One region of the Kluyvera huaxiensis genome, then DNA from elsewhere that is predicted to be linked to it. Evidence: predicted binding sites of a transcription regulator. Region 1 holds the regulator's gene; the other holds the start of a gene.

The links. The regulator PurR, encoded in region 1, represses purine synthesis genes. The targets are predictions, from matches to a motif close to CANGCAAACGTTTGCNTG.
Region 2: a site for PurR is predicted at 4,589-4,606, ahead of glyA (serine hydroxymethyltransferase). Genes of this name have one in related genera too.

What each region holds. Positions count from the first base shown of each region.
Region 1 covers NZ_JBEFLV010000001.1:67,592-75,702, reverse strand. The annotation lists gene ABOC97_RS00410 (MFS transporter) at 1-1,081, opposite strand, end outside; gene cydH (cytochrome bd-I oxidase subunit CydH) at 1,242-1,331, opposite strand; gene purR (HTH-type transcriptional repressor PurR) at 1,625-2,650, shown strand; gene punR (DNA-binding transcriptional activator PunR) at 2,667-3,578, opposite strand; gene punC (purine nucleoside transporter PunC) at 3,690-4,883, shown strand; gene cfa (cyclopropane fatty acyl phospholipid synthase) at 5,180-6,328, shown strand; gene ABOC97_RS00380 (riboflavin synthase subunit alpha) at 6,369-7,010, opposite strand; gene mdtK (MdtK family multidrug efflux MATE transporter) at 7,262-8,111, shown strand, end outside.
Region 2 covers NZ_JBEFLV010000002.1:49,847-57,957, reverse strand. The annotation lists gene csiE (stationary phase inducible protein CsiE) at 1-974, shown strand, start outside; gene ABOC97_RS02420 (3-phenylpropionate MFS transporter) at 971-2,107, opposite strand; gene ABOC97_RS02415 (DoxX family protein) at 2,575-2,997, shown strand; gene glyA (serine hydroxymethyltransferase) at 3,218-4,471, opposite strand; gene hmpA (NO-inducible flavohemoprotein) at 4,799-5,989, shown strand; gene cadC (lysine decarboxylation/transport transcriptional activator CadC) at 6,132-7,661, shown strand; gene cadB (cadaverine/lysine antiporter) at 8,010-8,111, shown strand, end outside.

The sequences.
Region 1 (8,111 bases):
TCACCGGTACAAAGCTGTAACCCAGACCACCGGAAATCACCGCACCACCGGCTACCGCACCCAGCGCATTGCCCAGGTTGAACGCGCCAATATTCACCGATGACGATAGCCCCGGAGCTTCATGCGCCACGCGCATCACCCGCATCTGTAGCGGAGGCACCACCGCAAAGGTTGCCGCGCCCCACACCACCATGCTGACGGCGGCCCCTATCTGCGTTTGCGCAAGGAATGGGATCGCCAGCATAATCACCATCAACAGCAGCAGGAAACCTTTCAGCGTCCCACTCACCGAGCGGTCAGCGAACTTGCCGCCCAAATAGTTACCAATTGAGAAGCCGACGCCAATTAACACCAGCATCAGGGTAATAAAACCAGAAGTCGCATGCGTAATGCTGTGCAGAACCGGTGAGATATAGGTATAGAGGGTGAACATCGCCCCCGCACCCAGCACGGTGGTAAGCAGTGCGGAAAGCACCTGTGGGCGAACCAGAACCGACAGTTCACGTTTAACATCCGGCTTTTCCCCCGCCCCGCCTTTCGGCAGAGACAGCCACAGGCTCGCGATTGCAATCACCCCAAGACCCGCTGTAGCCAGGAACGACATTCGCCAGCCAATTGTTTCACCAAGCCAGGTTGCCGCAGGAACGCCGCCAATATTGGCAATCGTCAGCCCCATAAACATGGTGGCGACCGCGCTGGCCTGCTTGTGTTTTGGCACTACGCTTGCCGCTACAACCGATCCCAGACCGAAGAACGCTCCGTGGTTGAGACTGGTAATAATGCGCGACAGCATCAGGGTGGTATAGTCCGGCGAAATAGCCGACAGCACGTTGCCCAGCGTAAAAATGGCCATCAGGAAGATCAGAGCGTTACGACGGCCGCGATGGGACAACAGCAGCGTCATCAGCGGCGCACCGACCATAACCCCTACCGCATAGGCGCTGATCAGCATTCCGGCCGCCGGTATGGAGACGTCAACGCCTTTCGCAATAACGGGCAGCAGCCCCATCGGTGAGAACTCTGTGGTACCAATACCAAATGCCCCGATAGCTAACGCTAGTAAGGGAAAGTTAATTTTCATGCAATGACTCCGTTTAGCCGCAGTCTGGACGCGGCCTGGCAACATAGTGCAAAAGCATGACATCAATCACAGAAAAACAGAAGTGTACAAAACTGCAAAAGATTATTGCGAAATGAGTAACAATCAGTCGTGAGGGAGCGGATGCCCCCTCACTGGGGAATTAATGCAAAATAGCGGTAAAACCTGCAGCGACGATCAGAGCCAGCGCAATAACGGTCGTACAGAGAGACAGTTTAAGATCGGTACTCATCAATTTTTCTCCTTTTGATTACCACAGTAAAACTGCGTTTAATCATTTTTGCACAGTTAATCGTAAAAATCTTCACAGATTTAGCAGGATGTTTGTTTTTGCTCTTCCACTTTGCGCCAGGATAAGTCAAAATTCGACGCTTATTTATGAGCGTACCGGCCATTGACCCCCTCCTGTCGTCCTGTATCGTTTCCCGGCGAATCACAATCACTAAGATTGTGCCAGGGTGTGTGAAGGCAAACGTTTTCCTTTCGATTTTATCAGGGGCAGGCCAGGGTCTGGAGTGAGATGGAATGGCAACAATTAAAGATGTAGCGAAGCGCGCAAACGTTTCCACTACAACCGTATCACATGTAATTAACAAAACGCGTTTTGTCGCTGAAGATACGCGCGAAGCCGTGTGGGCGGCTATCAAAGAGCTGCATTACTCACCGAGCGCCGTTGCCCGTAGCTTGAAGGTCAATCACACCAAATCGATTGGTTTGCTGGCCACCAGCAGCGAGGCCGCCTACTTTGCCGAAATTATCGAAGCCGTTGAGAAAAACTGCTTTGAGAAAGGCTATACCCTGATTCTCGGCAACGCGTGGAACAATCTAGAAAAGCAGCGCGCTTATCTGTCGATGATGGCGCAAAAACGCGTCGATGGCCTGCTGGTCATGTGCTCTGAGTATCCAGAACCCCTGCTGACTATGCTCGAAGAGTATCGTCACATTCCTATGGTGGTGATGGACTGGGGTGAAGCTAAAGCTGATTTTACCGATTCGGTTATCGATAACGCCTTTGAAGGCGGCTATATGGCTGGTCGTTACCTCATCGAGCGCGGCCATCGCGATATTGGCGTGATCCCTGGCCCACTGGAGCGTAACACCGGCGCAGGTCGTCTGGCGGGCTTCATGAAGGCAATGGAAGAAGCGCTGATCAACGTCCCGGCTAGCTGGATTGTTCAGGGCGACTTTGAGCCCGAGTCAGGCTATCGCGCGATGCAGCAGATTCTGTCTCAGCACCCGCGCCCTACCGCCATCTTCTGCGGCGGTGATGTGATGGCGATGGGTGCGCTCTGCGCCGCCGATGAGATGGGGCTGCGCGTGCCGCAGGATATTTCACTCATCGGTTACGATAACGTGCGCAACTCCCGCTTCTTTACGCCGGCGCTGACCACCATTCACCAGCCAAAAGATTCGCTCGGTGAAACGGCCTTCAATATGCTGATGGACCGTATCGTCAGCAAGCGCGAAGAGTCGCAGTCGATTGAGGTGCATCCACGCCTTATCGAGCGTCGCTCCGTGGCCGACGGCCCGTACCGCGACTACCGCCGTTAATTTTCCAACGGACGCCTTACACGGGCGTCCGCAACCACTCCTCGTTTAACGTCTCACTGTCCCCCAGATACTCCAGCAGCCAATTTAATGCTGGCGAAGCTTCGCTTTGCTGCCAGGTCACACAGCAAGCCGCATCCGGGAAGGGATTTTCCAGCGTCAACGCCACCCACTCCCCGCTATCCAGCCACGGCTGCGCCCGATGTCCGGGGACCATTGCGGCACACAGCCCTGCTGAAATGCAGGTTTCCGAGGATTCCCAGTCCGGTACTACCACCCTCTTTTGGTTATCCAGCAGCCAGGTCGTACGTTTGGGTAATGAACGCGAGGTATCTTCGCGCACCAGCGATGGCCAGTTGCGCAACACTTCATCGCTAAGCGGGCCTTCCATCTTCGCCAGAGGATGGGAGCTCGCCACCACGCAGTGCCAGTTCAGCATGCCCATATCGCGAAAAGCAAAGCGCCCACCGACCGGAATGGCCTGGGTGGCGCCAATCGCTAATTCCACGCGTCCATCAGCCAGGGCGTCCCACACGCCGTTGAACACTTCCTGAAAAACAATCAGTTCAACATCGTTAAAATGACGGTAAAAATCGACAATCAGCTGGCGGGTACGTTCCGGTTTAACGATATTATCGACGGCAATGGCTAACTGCCCGCGCCAGCCGTTAGCAATCTGCTGGCATTGCTGGCGCGTGATCTGCATTTTTTTGATGACAGAGCGCCCTTCCTTTAAAAACCATGCTCCCGCGGGCGTTAATTCAACATCCCGATGGCGTCGTTCAAACAGCGGGACCGCCAGCCACTCTTCAAGCTGACGCACCGTATAGCTAACCGCTGAAGGCACCCGGTGCAGCTCCTGCGCTGCCGCGCTAAAACTACCATTACGGGCTACCGCATCAACCACTTCCAGAGAATATTCAGACCACATTTTTTGCCTGCAAAAAATTTGAACCCATGACTCAAATATTAGCGTTTCACAACCGCTATTGCACTCTCTACACTCTGCCGGACTATTTACTAACGATAAAAAGGGCGATTTATGCAACCTGGGAAAGGATTTTTAGTCTGGCTCGCGGGACTCAGCGTGCTGGGCTTTTTGGCGACCGATATGTACCTGCCAGCCTTCGCGGCCATTCAGGAAGACCTGCAAACGCCGGCATCCGCAGTGAGTGCCAGCCTGAGTCTGTTCCTCGCGGGTTTCGCGATAGCGCAACTGCTGTGGGGGCCACTGTCTGACCGCTATGGCCGTAAACCTATTCTGTTGGCGGGTTTAACCATTTTCGCCATTGGTTGTCTGGGGATGCTGTGGGTACGCGATGGCACCACACTGCTGGTGCTGCGCTTTGTGCAAGCGGTCGGCGTCTGTGCCGCAGCTGTCACCTGGCAGGCGATGGTCACTGACTACTATCCAGCGCATCGTACCAATCGAATTTTTGCCACCATCATGCCGCTGGTTGGGCTTTCCCCTGCGTTAGCCCCGCTGCTTGGCAGCTGGCTGTTGGCGCACTTTGACTGGCAGGCTATCTTTGCCACCCTGTTCATCATCACCTTGGTGCTGATGCTGCCAGCGCTGCGCCTGAAACCTGCGCACAAAAAGAATGCCACCAGCGAAGAGAAATTAACCTTTATGCGCCTGCTGCGCAGCAAAGACTATCGCGGCAACGTACTGATTTATGCGGCCTGTTCCGCCAGCTTCTTTGCGTGGCTCACCGGCTCACCGTTTATCCTGCATGAAATGGGCTATAGCCCAACCGTGATTGGCCTGAGCTACGTACCGCAGACCATCGCCTTCCTGGTGGGCGGCTACGGCTGTCGCGCAGCGCTACAAAAATGGCAAGGTTCGCAGCTTCTGCCATGGTTGCTGGTACTTTTCGGTGTTAGCGTGATAGCAACCTGGGCCGCTGGTCTGGTAGAAAACGTCTCTCTGACCGCATTGCTGATTCCATTCTGCGTGATGGCTATCGCCAACGGCGCTATCTATCCGATCGTTGTTGCTCAGGCACTGAAGCCTTTCCCACAGGCCACCGGCCGTGCCGCGGCGTTACAAAATACGCTGCAGCTGGGTCTGTGCTTCCTGGCAAGCCTTGCGGTTTCCACGCTGATAGCCACCCCGCTGCTGACCACCACCTGCGTAATGCTGGCCACCGTGCTACTAGCAGGTATGGGTTACGTTATGCAACGCGCAGCTCGTCGTGAAGAATGCTCGACTAAACACTCCACTTCCCACGCGTAATCATCACGCATATCAATGCCATAAGGCATAGTTAGGACGCTAAGTTTTTTATTGAATCAACTAACTTAGCGTCCTATACTGGATCGGCATCACATAATTAATATACATTGGACTTATTGAGCGGCGGCAGGATGCCACCCGTTAAACCATGGACAGGCTTTCGGCAAGGGGTTCTTCCCTTTCCTTATGCTACGTCGGATAGCAGGCTCACGAATTTTTCGTGACATTTCTCACAACCAGAAAAAAGCGTCTACGCTGTTTTAAGGTTCTGATCATCAGGTCGGGATGGAGAAGCTATGAGCTCATCGTGTATAGAAGAAGTAAACGTACCGGATGATGACTGGTATCGTATCGTTAGCGAGCTGCTGAGCCGAGCTGACATTGAAATCAACGGCAATGCACCCTGCGATATACAGGTCAAAAATCCACAGTTTTTTAAACGAGTATTGCAAGAAGGTTCACTCGGCCTTGGCGAAAGTTATATGGATGGTTGGTGGGAATGCGACCGTCTGGATCTCTTTTTCGACCAGGTGCTGCGTGCAGGATTAGAAAACCAACTCCCCCATCACTTTAAAGATACGCTCCGCATTGCGGGCGCACGCTTATTCAATTTGCAAAGCCGAAAACGCGCCTGGCAGGTCGGGAAAGAACACTACGATCTCGGCAACGATCTGTTCACCCGTATGCTTGACCCTTATATGCAATACTCCTGCGGTTACTGGAAAGATGCGCAAACGCTGGAAGAAGCGCAACAGGCTAAACTGGAATTGATTTGCCAGAAACTGCAGCTGCAACCCGGTATGCAGGTGCTGGATATTGGCTGCGGCTGGGGTGGGCTGGCGGCGTATATGGCAAAGAACTATCACGTCAGCGTGACCGGCGTTACCATTTCCGCCGAGCAGCAGAAACTTGCGCAAGCGCGCTGTGAAAAGCTGGATGTGGAGATTCTGCTACAGGATTACCGCGACCTTGACGCACAGTTTGACCGCATTGTCTCTGTCGGGATGTTTGAGCACGTGGGACCGAAAAACTATGACACTTATTTTTCCGTCGTCGACCGCAATTTAAAACCCGACGGACTGTTTTTACTACACACCATTGGTTCGAAAAAAACCGACAACAACGTCGACCCCTGGATTAACAAATACATCTTCCCGAATGGTTGTTTACCCTCAGTACGCCAGATTGCGCACGCCAGCGAGCCCCACTTTGTGATGGAAGACTGGCACAACTTTGGCGCTGACTACGATACGACACTGATGGCCTGGTATGAACGTTTTGTTGCCAGTTGGCCTGAAATCGCCGACAACTATTCTGAACGGTTCAAACGGATGTTTGGCTATTATCTTAACGCCTGTGCGGGCGCTTTCCGTGCCCGGGATATCCAGCTGTGGCAGGTGATGTTCTCACGTGGAGTTGAGCAGGGTCTGCGGGTCGCCCGCTAGGGGTTCTCGCCTGCACCGTTCTGGCGCAGGCGTTTTCTTATTACTTCTCTTCCGACGCTGCCTGCAGTGCCGCTTCTTTTGCCGCCATCACGCGTTCAACGGTATCAACAACCGCCTGCGTTTGCGGGTCAATTTCAATGTTGACGCGATCGCCCAGACGCTTTTTGCCCAGCGTCGTACGCTCCAGCGTTTCCGGAATCAGGTGAACACAGAAACGGGTTGCCGTGACTTCGCCGACCGTCAGGCTGATGCCATCAATGCCAATAAAGCCCTTATACAGGACATACTTCATCAGCGCCGGGTCCTGAATTTTAAACCAGATCTGCCTATTGTTTTCAGAGGTAAGAATCTTCGCAACTTCAGCGGTGGTCATAATATGGCCGGACATCAAATGGCCGCCAATTTCATCGCTAAATTTCGCTGCGCGTTCAACGTTGACCAGGTCGCCTTCTTTAACATCACCCAGGTTGGTGATCCGCAGCGTCTCTTTCATCAGGTCGAAGCTTATCTGGTCGCCGTTAATCTCTGTCACCGTCAAACAACAGCCGTTATGGGCCACCGATGCGCCCGTTTCCAGCCCCGCCAGCATGTGCTCAGGCAGCGCGACCACGTGTGTGCGGAAGTTTGGTTTTTCATCAATGGACACGATTTTTGCCGTGCCCTGCACAATACCAGTGAACATACAGTTAACTCCTGTTAATCATCATTTCGGTACGTCTACCGATTCATCTGCTACGCACAATAGCAGCAGATAATACAGGTTGCTACCTTCCGCACCCCGCCACTCATTTTTTGACTAGATTAATAGCAAATCCTCGCTACAATATTGGAGCAATTCCTCTATTTATTCTTCTTGCTGCCGGTTAAGGCGGCTTTTCTGTCTCCCGTAGCCGCTGTACGGCGAGAATAAATAACAACAATACAGGTGTTAACGTGCAGAAGTACTTTGTCGAAGCGCGTCAGTTATTATCTCTGGCTATCCCGGTAATCCTTGCGCAGGTTGCCCAAACGGCAATGGGATTCGTCGATACCGTTATGGCAGGTGGCTACAGTGCTACCGACATGGCTGCGGTAGCGATCGGTACCTCTATCTGGCTGCCGGCCATCCTCTTTGGCCACGGTTTACTGCTGGCCATGACGCCAGTTATCGCTCAGCTTAATGGCTCAGGTCGTCGCGACCGTATCGCACAACAGGTGCGTCAAGGTTTCTGGCTGGCGGGATTTGTCTCAGTGCTGATCATGGTGGTGCTGTGGAATGCGGGCTACATTATTCGCTCGATGCATAACATTGACCCGGCTCTGGCGGACAAAGCCGTAGGCTACCTGCGTGCGCTGCTGTGGGGTGCGCCGGGCTATCTCTGTTTCCAGGTGGCGCGTAACCAGTGCGAAGGGTTGGCAAAAACCAAGCCAGGCATGGTGATGGGCTTTATTGGCCTGCTGGTCAATATCCCGGTGAACTACATCTTTATTTACGGCCATTTTGGCATGCCGGAACTCGGCGGCGTGGGCTGCGGCGTGGCCACGGCCTCGGTATACTGGGTGATGTTCTTCAGCATGTTCTATTACGTTCGCCACGCGGGCTCAATGCGTGACATCCGTAATAAAGAACGTTTTGCCCGCCCGGATCCAGTCATTCTCAAGCGTCTGACCACCCTGGGTCTGCCGATTGCGCTGGCGCTGTTCTTCGAAGTCACGCTGTTCGCCGTGGTCGCCCTGCTGGTATCGCCACTGGGGATCGTCGACGTCGCGGGTCACCAGATTGCGCTGAACTTCAGCTCGCTGA
Region 2 (8,111 bases), on a different contig from region 1:
TCTCCCACTATTTTACGCCAGCGATTAAAACGCAGCTTAAACAGCTAAAAATCGCCCGCAACCTTTATGATGAAACCAATCTTCAGGCGCTGGTCAATCGCTGCGGGCGCAGTTTACAGCGACAGTTTGAATCCCGCGATGGGCAGTTTTTACGCCTCTATTTGCAATACTGTTTATTACAGCATCATCAAGGGGAAAGCCCGTATTTCAATCCGCAACAAGGCGCATGGGCCAGCGCGACCGTCGAATTTCAAACGGCAGCGGAGATCGTGCGCCACTGGCAGAGACGCGTTCGCCAAATCCCTAACCATCACGAACAGCACTTTCTGGCACTGCTGTTTATGCTGCTCAAAATCCCTGACCCGCATGATGATGCTCGTGAACAGGACCAGCAGTTACAACACGCCGTGACCCGATTAGTTGACCATTTTCAGCAGGTCGCCGGCTGCCGCTTTACCGACGAAAGCGGAGTCAGCAATCACCTTTATATTCATCTGGCGCAGGCGCTCAACCGCTGCGTCTTTGGGATCGGTATCGACAACCATTTATCCGAAGAGATCCACCGCCTTTATCCTCGGCTGATCCGCACCACTCGCGTGGCACTGCTGGAATTTGAAACGCGCTATTCCCTGCGTTTTAGCGATGATGAAGCGGCGTTGATTGCGGTGATTTTTGGCGCGGGGCTGATGCAGGAGAGCGAATTGCACGAAAAACAGGTGGTGTTATTAACCGGTGATAATCCGTCGCTGGAACAGGAAATTGAGCAACAGCTGCGCGAGTTGACCCTGCTGCCGCTCAATGTGAAGTATCTGGCGGTACCGATATTCCAGAAAGAAGGTGCGCCGAAGGACAGCACCCTGGTTATCTCGCCTTACGCCATCGTCCTGCCGTTGTTCTCACCGCCGCTGATTCACGCCGAGCAGTCGCTCAGCGAGCATCAGCAGCAGCACATCTGTAAAATACTCGAGACTTAGCGCGCGACGGTTTTAGGCCGTAACAGCAAGGCCGGTAGCGCCACCAGAGCCATTACCCAGAACAGCCCCTGATGCAGGTGCTGGTAGAGGAAACCGGCAAACATGGTCATCACCGCAATGCTACCGCCCATCGCCACCGCTGAGTAAATGGCCTGTAGGCGAATAACCTCACCGCCCTGACGCGCCGCAATGTAGCGCATCGCCGCCAGGTGGCAGACGGTGAAGGTACCGCAGTGGAGGATTTGAATCAAAATCAGCCACGGCAGGCTCGTCGTCCAGCCCATTAGTCCCCAGCGAATCACGCCGCAAATGGCCGACAGCAACAGCAGATCGCGGGCGCTAAAGCGACGGAAGACCTTTTTACTCAACGCAAAGGTCACCACTTCCGCGACCACGCCTAACGACCATAAATAACCAATGGCCGATGCCGAATAGCCCGCCCCTTCCCAGTAGATCGCGCTAAAGCCGTAATAGGCCGCGTGCGCACCTTGCAGCAGACTGACGCAGGCAAGGAATCGCCAGTTTTGGGCGACTAACGTACGCCAGGCCGACCAGCCGACCGACTCCTGATGACGAGATTCGCCGAGCGGCATCACCGACGGTTTTAGCAACATACCCAACAGCATGGACGCCACACCCAGGCTCAACATCAACAAAATGACCTGATAACCGTATAGGCTCACCAGTTTGCCGGTCAGCGCGGAGCCAATCACAAAGGCAATAGAGCCCCACAGGCGTACCCGCCCGTAGTCCATGGTTATCTGTTTTTGCCAGGTATTGGCCAGCGCGTCGGTTAACGGCACCAGCGGCGAGAAGAACAGGTTAAAGCCGATCATCACCACCATCAGCCAGGCAACGTTGGTACCCGCCCAGAACATCAACGCAAACAGCAGCGTCATCAGGGCCAGAATACGCAGAACGTTGATTAGACGCGACGGGTCACTGACGCGCGGAGCAATCAGCAGGCTGCCCAGGAAACGAGCCACCAGACCCGCGCCGAGCAAAAGACCGATGGTTTCGGGCGACAGTCCCGCCCCTTTGAGCCAGACGCTCCAGAAAGGTAGAAAAATACCGTAGCTAAAGAAATAGGTGAAGTAACTGAGCGCCAGCCAGCGCGTGGAGTGCAAAACCATGGTTCCTCCCGTTTTGGAGGCCTTAGTCTACTGACTTAGCACTCATTCTGAAGAGCATTACTCACCTCGCTTACCGAATAAATGTGATGAGCATCACTTTTACTTGTGCGTTTCAGGATACAACCAGTGACGGTTAGGCCAGCTGCGCAAAGTACACTCCATTTTTAAAAGCCGCGTGAATAGCGTGCTGGTTCGCGCAAGCTCTCATTTAGCCTGTTAGATAAAGTCCTCAAAGACGGGCTTAAGCTTGCCCTTTTCCCAAAGCCTTTACCGCGACCATGTTATCCGCCCGAAAAACCACCTTATTTAGTATTTAAAAAATACATATAACCGGGTATCAAAGTCACACCCGCTCTCACCTGGCGAGGTTTACGGTCAGCCAAAATACTGATTTCACGCTCCTGTGTGGCAGGTCACAAAATTGTGTATTACGTTTAAATCATACGCACTTACACAAAGGAACTGCCATGAACTGTCTTCGCTATCTCGACTTTGGCGCTTCACGCGATCTACTGCTGCTGATCGCCCGTATCGCCATCGTGCTGCTGTTTATTCTCTCCGGCTATCCCAAAATGCTTAACTTTGACGGTACGGTACAATACATGACCTCATCCGGCGCGCCGATGCCGTCACTGGCCGCCATCATTGCTATTTTGATGGAGGTGCCGGCCGTTATTCTGGTGATCCTGGGCTTCTTCACGCGCCCATTGGCGGTTATCTTTGTCTTCTATACGCTGGGGACGGCGGTCATTGGCCACCATTTCTGGAATATGACCGGCGATGCGGTGATGCCGAATATGATTAACTTCTATAAGAACATCAGTATCGCTGGCGGGTTCCTGCTGCTGGCGATTGTCGGGCCGGGGAAAATCTCGCTGGACAGACGTTAAGGCATTGCCCGATGGCGGTTTCGGCGGGGGCGCTGCGCATATCCCGTAGGTCGGATAAGGCGCAGCCGCCATCCGACAATCAGGCAGCTCACGTGCCGGGTTTTTGGCGGGGGCGCTGCGCTTGCCCGCCCTACAACCGAGTATATTGGTAGGTCGGCAGCCACCATCTGACACAAAAAAGGCCGCATTCGCGGCCTTTTTCACATCTGACGATTAACGCTTATGCGTAAACCGGGAAGCGTGCGCAGATATCCAGCACTTTCGCTTTGATGCGTTCGATGGTGGCTTCATCATTGATGTTGTCCAGCACATCGCACATCCAGCCAGCCAGCTCTTTCACTTCAGCTTCTTTAAAGCCACGGCGAGTCACCGCTGGGGAACCGATACGAATACCAGAAGTCACAAACGGGCTCTTCGGATCGTTTGGTACGCTGTTTTTGTTGACGGTGATGTTAGCACGGCCCAGCGCAGCATCCGCTTCTTTACCGGTCAGGTTTTTGTCGACCAGATCCAGCAGGAACAGGTGGTTCTCAGTACCGCCAGAAACCACTTTGTAGCCACGGTTCAGGAACACTTCTACCATTGCTTTGGCGTTTTTCGCGACCTGCTGCTGGTAGATTTTGAACTCTGGCTCCATGGCTTCTTTCAGCGCCACCGCTTTACCCGCGATAACGTGCATCAGTGGGCCGCCCTGAGCGCTTGGGAAGACAGCAGAGTTCAGTTTTTTGTACAGCTCTTCGCTACCGTCTTTCGCCAAGATCAGGCCACCGCGTGGGCCAGCCAGAGTTTTGTGGGTAGTGGTGGTGACGACGTGAGCGTGTGGAACCGGGTTCGGGTAAACGCCAGCGGCAATCAGACCCGCAACGTGGGCCATATCGACGAACAGATACGCGCCGATGCTGTCTGCGATTTCACGCATTTTTGCCCAGTCAACGATACCGGAGTAAGCGGAGAAACCACCGATGATCATCTTCGGTTTGTGGGTCTGCGCCTGCTTAGCCATATCTTCGTAGTCAATTTTACCGGACTCATCAATACCGTAAGGGATGATGTTGTACAGTTTACCGGAGAAGTTAACCGGGGAACCGTGAGTCAGGTGACCGCCTTGCGCCAGGTTCATACCCAGAACGGTATCACCTGGCTGCAGCAGCGCGGTGTAAACCGCGAAGTTAGCCTGAGAACCGGAGTGCGGCTGGACGTTAGCGTAGTCTGCGCCAAACAGCTCTTTCGCGCGGTCAATCGCCAGTTGTTCAACGATATCAACGTATTCACAGCCACCGTAGTAACGCTTGCCCGGATAACCTTCAGCATATTTGTTGGTCAGCTGAGAACCCTGAGCCTGCATGACGCGCGGGCTGGTGTAGTTTTCGGAGGCGATCAGTTCAATGTGCTCTTCCTGACGTACTTTTTCTTGCTCCATAGCCTGCCACAACTCGGCATCATAATCGGCAATGTTCATTTCACGCTTTAACATCCGCATCTCCTGACTCAGCTAACAATAAAATTTTGACCTGAAAAAGGCAGTCCCGTTGGACAACGGCCAACAGTATAACCGAATCGTTCTGTGATAACAGGTCTTGACAAACGAAATTACGCAAACGTTTACCTTCAAGCCACACAAGGGCTTGAGGAATAAAGGCCTTACGTCATGAAGTGGATTTCTTTTCAGGATTGTGATGCGAATAATTCATCTTGTAACCGAGTTGGTGCATTCTCACAAAGAACCATTTACAAAGCAGGGGTATTTTTATAAGATGCATTTAATATGCAACATTAAGTGATAATCAAAGGAAAACCTGCCATGCTTGATGCTCAAACCATCGCTACCGTAAAAGCCACAATTCCACTGCTGGTTGAAACCGGCCCAAAACTCACCGCCCACTTTTATGACCGGATGTTCGCCCATAACCCGGAACTGAAAGAGATTTTCAATATGAGCAACCAGCGCAACGGCGACCAGCGTGAAGCACTGTTCAACGCGATTGCCGCCTACGCCAGCAATATTGAAAACCTGGCGGCCCTGCTGCCTGCCGTTGAGAAAATTGCGCAGAAGCACACCAGTTTCCAGATTAAACCTGAGCAGTACGACATCGTCGGCGGCCACCTGCTGGCAACACTTGATGAAATGTTCAGCCCGGGCCAGGAAGTGCTGGACGCCTGGGGTAAAGCCTACGGCGTGCTGGCTGGCGTGTTTATTAATCGCGAAGCTGAGATCTACCGTGACAGCGCCAGTAAAACCGGCGGCTGGGAAGGCACCCGAGCTTTCCGCATCGTCAACAAAACTCCACGCAGTGCGCTGATTACCAGCTTCGAAATGGAACCTGTCGATGGCCTGCCGGTGGCTGACTATCAGCCGGGGCAGTATCTGGCGGTATGGTTGAAGCCGGAAGAGTTCGAGTTCCAGGAAATTCGCCAGTACTCACTGACGCGTAAACCGGACGGTAAAAGCTATCGTATCGCGGTAAAACGCGAAGATGGCGGCCAGGTTTCAAGCTGGTTGCATAACGCAGCCAAAGAAGGTGATGTGATTTATCTGGCAGCACCGGCCGGGGATTTCTTCTTGCAGGTTACGCCACAAACTCCGGTGACGTTGATCTCTGGCGGCGTAGGCCAGACGCCAATGCTGTCGATGCTGGACACGTTGGCGAAAAACCGCCATTCGGCGCAGGTTAACTGGTTCCATGCGGCGGAAAATGGCGAAGTTCATGCCTTTGCCGACGAAGTCAACGCGCTGGGCGCACAGCTGCCAAACTTTACCTCTCACCTGTGGTATCGCACCCCAACCGACGCTGACCGTCAGGCAAAAGCCTTTGACAGCGAAGGTCTGATGGCGCTGTCCCCGCTGGCCGATAGTCTGCAAGACGCACAGATGCAATTCTATCTCTGCGGTCCGGTGGTCTTTATGCAGTACGCAGCCAAACAGCTGGTTGAGCTGGGCGTGAATGCCGACCATATTCATTATGAATGTTTCGGGCCGCATAAAGTACTGTAAGGTTATCTTTCCTGGCGAGCATTTTTTGCTCGCCTTTTTACCCCTCCAACAAGCGCCAACGCAGGCTACAGCCCAAAATTGAGAAGGGAATTATGTTATCATCGCTAACTTATCCCGTTCTTTTCTTTGGCGACTCATTTTTATGCAACAACCGGTTGTACGCGTCGGTGAATGGCTAGTCACGCCTTCTGTTAATCAAATCAGCCGTCCTGGACGCCAACTCACCCTCGAACCTCGACTCATCGATCTGTTGATGTTTTTTGCCCGTCATCCCGGCGAAGTACTGAGCCGCGATGAGCTCATCGATAACATCTGGATGCGCCATATTGTGACCAGCCATGTGGTCACCCAGAGCATTTCTGAGCTGCGTAAATCTCTACGCGATAGCGCCGACAGTAACGCTGATTACATTATCACCGTGCCCAAAAGAGGCTACCAGCTAACCGCGCCGGTGGTGTGGCTCGATAATACAAGCGACGAACCGCTCGACGAAGAACCCGCGGCGGAATCACTGCCTGCACCGCTATCAGCGCCAGTATCAACGCTCGTACCAGCATCAGCATCAACACCACGCCCGATATCCAGACCTCGTCGCTGGTTCGCCAATTTATGGACTCTGGGCGCCTTGTCACTGTCACTCGGCGTGCTCATTGCCATGGTGTTGCTGTCCGTGGCCCGCCCTCACCCGCAAGTGACTCGCGCCCATCTGTTGCTCAACCCACGCGATATTGATGTACGCTTTGAACCCGGTGCCTCGTGCAACAACTGGGCTTCACAGCAGTCCTATGTCATTGGGCTGGGGACGTTGATCACCACCTCGCTGAATACCTACTCCACCTTTATGGTTCACGATAAAACTGACTATAACGTCAATGAACCTAGCAGCTCCGGGAAAACGTTGACCATCAGCTTCGTGAACCAGCGTCACTACCGCGCACAGCAGTGCTTTATGTCCGTGCTGTTAATCGACAACGCCGACGGTTCTACGATGCTGGACAAGCGCTACTTCGTCACCGACGGCAACCTGGTATCGATTCAAAGCGATCTCTTCGACAGCCTTTCTGCTGCGCTGGTACAGCCATGGCCTGAAAATCTGCAAAAGGAACTGGACCATTTAAAGCTGGCGCAAACGCTCTCTCTGGCGCAGTTCTACCAGGCATTGCAGCTCATTACCGTTGGTGACGCTCAGTCTTTAAATAAAGCCAGTGACCTGCTGGGCAACACCATTAAATCCTCCCCGGACTTCACCTACGCGTATGCCGAAAAGGTAATGGTGGATGTTTTACGTCATTCACAGCAGCCTTTTGATAGCCAACAGCTCATTTTACTTAATGAGGAATTAACCCGCGTCGCGCAAATACCTGCGATGCAGAACAGTGCCGTTCTCTATCGCATTCAGGCTATCGATTTTTTGACTAAAGGCAACGTGGATAATGCATCCGCCGCTATTAATAAAAGCATTGAACTGGAAATGTCATGGTTGAATTACGTGCTGCTGGGCAAGGTATATGAAATGAAAGGTGAGAGCCGTCTGGCTGCCGATGCTTATATTACCGCATTTAATTTACGCCCCGGTGACAACACCCTGTACTGGATTGAAAACGGTGTATTTCAAACCTCAATAGAAAAAATCGTCCCTTATTTACAGACATTCCAACCTAAAGAATCTTAAACGTTCCCGCGGATTAATTACTCAGGTTAAATATCCCCTAGCAGAATGTAACCATGATGTTGTTGTGAGGTTTTAATTGTTACCTCACAACAACATTATACCTCTCCAAAAATCAAGACTACCACTTTGTAATTACTCGTTATTTATCTTTCCATGATATAAAGATTTTATCCTGACATGTTAATGTAAAAAGCTAAAGACCTCATTTTTTTCATGTTTGTTTTTATTTCACTTTAACTTTAGGACTTCTCTTAACCCGCTCAGTAACATTGCCATCAGTTGGTCGGGTCACTCGTCATTACTCATCTCGCGATCCGGTCCTAAAAATACTGTTCAGGAGAAACGAACATGAGTTCTACCAAAAAGATCGGGCTATTTGCCTGTACTGGCGTGGTTGCCGGAAATATGATGGGGAGCGGGATTGCTTTATTACCCGCGAGCCTCGCCAGC